2 regions of the Desulfonatronovibrio hydrogenovorans DSM 9292 genome follow, and region 1 is predicted to be linked to the other one. Evidence: predicted binding sites of a transcription regulator. Region 1 holds the regulator's gene; the other holds the start of a gene.
What was found. Region 1 encodes sigma-54, which starts transcription at its own class of promoters, with help from an activator protein. Its sites were predicted from a motif close to CTGGCACGGNNNNTGCTT; they were not measured.
Positions count from the first base shown of each region.

Region 2: the regulator sigma-54 is predicted to act here: its motif matches at 1,147-1,164, upstream of P771_RS0111775 (split-Soret cytochrome c).

Region 1 is NZ_JMKT01000008.1:492,410-494,614, reverse strand. Features, by position in the region: gene lptB (LPS export ABC transporter ATP-binding protein) at 1-579, shown strand, start outside; gene rpoN (RNA polymerase factor sigma-54) at 695-2,137, shown strand; gene hpf (ribosome hibernation-promoting factor, HPF/YfiA family) at 2,171-2,205, shown strand, end outside.
Region 2 is NZ_JMKT01000012.1:205,818-208,022, reverse strand. Features, by position in the region: gene P771_RS17425 (DEAD/DEAH box helicase) at 1-864, shown strand, start outside; gene P771_RS0111775 (split-Soret cytochrome c) at 1,258-2,073, shown strand.

The DNA.
Region 1 (2,205 bases):
CTGGTGGGCATTATTTCCCCCAGCAAGGGTTCGGTTGTTTTTGACAAAGAAAACATAACCAATCTTTCGCTGTCCAGGAGATCCGGCCTTGGCATCAGTTATCTGCCCCAGGAAAGCTCCATTTTCAAGAAATTGACTGTGCAGGAGAACCTGATGCTGATTCTTGAATACACTCACAAGGATAAAAAAAAACGGACAGAAAAAGCTGAAGAACTGATGAATGAATTGGGAATCTCTAAACTTGCCCATCAAAAAGCCTCCTTTTTATCCGGCGGGGAGCGCAGGCGTCTGGAAATCGCCAGGGCCCTGATCAAGGACCCGAAATTTATTCTGCTTGACGAACCTTTTGCCGGTATCGACCCCATTGCAGTGGACGACATTCAGAAAATAATCCTCCGGCTGAAAGAAAAGAATATCGGCATCCTCATTTCCGATCACAACGTCAGGGAAACCCTGCGCATCTGCGACAGAGCCTCCATCGTACATGACGGGCAGGTCATTCTGGATGGAGTGCCTGAAGAAATCATTGCCGATACCAGGGCCAGAAGCATTTACCTGGGGGAATCTTTTTGCTTGTAATTCCAAGATGGATCATCATAATATATAATTATTCCGCCGGCCTCTTGATGCCTGAACATATCCTAAAGAACCAGAAGCGGATCACTAATCAACCTTTTATTTTCCGGATGAATCTATGGCCCTGGAACTAAGACAAAACCTCAAGCTCACTCAGCAGCTGGTCATGACTCCCCAGCTCCAGCAGGCCATCAAACTTTTACAGCTTTCCAGGCTGGAACTGCTGGAGGTTGTCCAGCAGGAACTGCTGGAAAATCCCATGCTGGAAGAATTACAGCCAGTTTCCGAGGAAGAGCAGGAAAGACAGGCCCTCAACGACAAGGACCAGGGAGCCAAGCTGACCAGCGAAGAAAAAGAGATCATTAATAACGCTGACTGGGAAGATTATCTGGGAGAATTTTCCAGTACCTCCAAGCAGTCCGGTTCAAGGGAATGGGAAGTACCAGAGGAAATGCAGAGCTATGAAGCAAGGTACTCTGCCAAACCATCCCTTGAGGGTCATCTCATGTGGCAGCTTCATCTCCAGAACCTGACTCCTGATGAAACCAGGATCGGAGAGGAAATTATCGGCAACATTGACTCCAGGGGCTATCTGAAGGCCACTGTCGAGGAAATCGGCCGGTCCTGCAGTGTTCAGGAATCTCTGGTGGATCAAGTCCTGGCCAAGGTCCAGAATTTTGACCCGGTTGGGGTTGCGGCAAGGGATCTCAGGGAATGTCTGATTATTCAGCTCAAAGCCTTAAATGAAACTGACCCGATTCTTATCGAGCTTGTTACCGAACACCTGGAAGACATTGAAAGGAACCGTCTGGCTCCCCTGCTGAAGAAATTCCGGATCAGCAAGGAACTCATGAAGGAGTACATTGAAGTCCTGCAGAGTTTGGATCCCTTCCCTGGCTCAAGTTACGGAAGCGAAGATGTAATATATATCAGCCCTGATATCTATGTATACAAATACGAGGACGACTTTGTAATTGTCCTTAATGAGGACGGCCTTCCATCAATCCAGCTCAGCCCTTTTTACGAGTCATTGAACCAGGCCCCAAAAGACCGGAAGAACAAAAAGGAAATCGACTACTTCCAGGAAAAAACCCGCTCAGCCATATGGTTGATGAAAAGCCTGCACCAGCGTCAAAGAACTCTTTACAAGGTTATGGAAAGCATCCTCAAATTTCAGAAAGAATTCTTTGTTCACGGAGTCACCAGGCTCAAACCGTTGATCCTTAAGGAAGTGGCCGAAGATATCAGTATGCACGAATCCACTGTAAGCAGGATCACCACCAGCAAGTATGTGTCCACCCCTTTTGGCCTGTTTGAGCTCAAGTTTTTCTTCAACAGTGCCCTGAGCATGGATAGTGGCGGAACAGTAGGTTCAGAGAGCGTCAAGGCTGCCATCAAGAAAATGGTGGCTTCGGAGGATCCCAAAAAGCCCCTGAGCGATGATGCCATTGCCACCAATCTTAAAAAAGAACTGGATGTGAATATTGCCAGAAGGACCGTGGCCAAGTACCGGGCTGCCCTGAAAATCCCTTCATCTTCCAGACGAAAAAAATTTTTCTGATTTTTATCAATCCATACAGAAAGGAGGATCAGCATGCAGATCAAATTCAACTTCAAGAATTTTGAGCC
Region 2 (2,205 bases), on a different contig from region 1:
GACCGGGCCCAGGTCATAGTTGCCTGCCCGGGACGGCTTTTGGATCTCATGAACCAGGGCCTGGCCGACCTTTCCCAAGTCAACACCCTGGTCCTGGACGAGGCCGACCGGATGCTGGACATGGGCTTTGCCCCTGACATCCGAAGAATTATCAGCCGCCTGCCATCCCAGCGCCAGACCATGCTCTTTTCAGCCACCATGCCCCAGGCCATCCGCAGCCTGACCAGAGAATATCTGCACAACCCCGAGGAGATAAAGGCTGGAGCGTCAGCACCGGTTGCAGCCATCTCTCATGCCTTTTATCCGGTTCCGGCCCATCTCAAGGCAGGGCTACTGGAAGAACTGCTTCGAGTCACCGACCACCAAAGCCTGCTCATCTTTACCCGGACCAAGCACCGGGCCAAATCCCTGGCCAGGAAACTGGAAAGCAGGGGATGGGCGTCAACCTTCCTCCAGGGCAATATGTCCCAGAACCGGCGTCAGGAATCCATGACTGGCTTTCGCACTGGAAAATACAAAATCATGGTGGCTACAGATATTGCTTCCAGGGGAATTGACTGTGACCTGATCTCCCATGTAATCAACTTTGACCTCCCTGATACAGCGGAAAGCTATACCCATCGCATCGGCCGCACCGGCCGGGCAGAGCGTTCCGGCAAGGCCCTTTCTCTTGTCACCAGTGAGGATGCTGATCAGGTCCGGGTCATTGAAAGGGCTTTGGGCCAGGCTGTTGAGCGCATCCAGCTGGATGGATTTGATTACAGCAAAGCAGGGAATCCCGGACCCAGGCAGAAGAAACCGGCCCGAACAGCACCCCGCAGATCCGGACGGACTGGCAAGGGTATTTTCATGGACAGGCCTTAAACCTGGTCCAATCCAAGACACTTCAGACCTTTTAATCGAGTAGCCGGGGCAACAGACAGCCCCGGCTTTTTAAATCATTCCCCTACGCCCTTTATTAATCCATTATTATCTGCCAGCAGCGCCCACACCCTCTTTCCAGCCGCAAACACCAATTGGCAGCAATGCTGCCTCGAGTTTCCATTATTTTAATATTCTTAGCACTACCACACCACCTCTCTACATTAATGCCCTAATATAATTAATAATATTTTTCAATAAAACTCGATTAACTCCTTTGCGAATATGGCACATTGATTGCTTAATAATTACTCAATAAATAGTATTTAATATTGTAAAGGCTCCAGCTTACTCTTCATTAACCAAAACCAAAGTCGGACTGACGAGGAGATCAAAATGACTGTAATCAGCAGAAGAAGTTTGATGAGTGCCCTGGGAGGGGCTGTAATCGGCGGCGCATTGGGAGTGACAGGAAGGACTGCCCAGGCATTCGAACTGGAAAGATTTGAACAGCAGGGGGGACTATTCTCCTGGAAGCCATGTATTCTTGATCCTGATCAGTGTGCTCCGGTGGCCTATGATGGGTACTGGCATGACGGCCTGGGCTGCGGATATGGTGCCTTCTATGCCATTGTTGGCACTATGGGAGAAAAATTCGGAGCACCCTACAATACATTTCCGTTCAGCATGCTCGAAGTTGGCAAAGGAGGGACTTCCGATTTTGGAACTTTGTGTGGTGCATTACTGGGAGCGGCAAGTGCCATGGCGCTATTCTGGGGGCGAAGGGAACGGGACCCTATGGTAACAGAACTGTTTCGATGGTATGAACAGACCCCGCATCCGGAGTATGATCCAGGAGCTGGAGCAAAAGGCGTGGCCGGGAAAATCCCCACCAGTATAAGCGATTCGGTCCTATGCCACGTTTCAGTCAGCAGATGGTGTTATCAAACTGGATTTGCAGAGAAAAGCAAGGAACGAGGCGAACGTTGCGCCCGGATTACTGCTGATGTCGCAATCAAGGCAATAGAAATAATGAACGCCAAGCAGAGACAAGATTTTCTCCCAGCATACAGCCAGCCTGAATCAGTGGCCTACTGCAACAGCTGCCATGGTCCAGGAAAAGAATCACCGATTTACAAAGGGGTGATGGAATGCACTCCATGCCATTCAGGAAGTGAGCACACAGCCAATAAGTTTGTTAAGCATCCATAAATTCATGCCCCTCTCTTCAACAGAACCGTGCAACCTGAGACTGCGCTGCCCCTGGCTGACACTTTGCTGTTAAGCCGGGCAGCGCACCGTGTAAAAGTAAAAGGCCCAGAGTGGTCCTAGAAAATGATCATA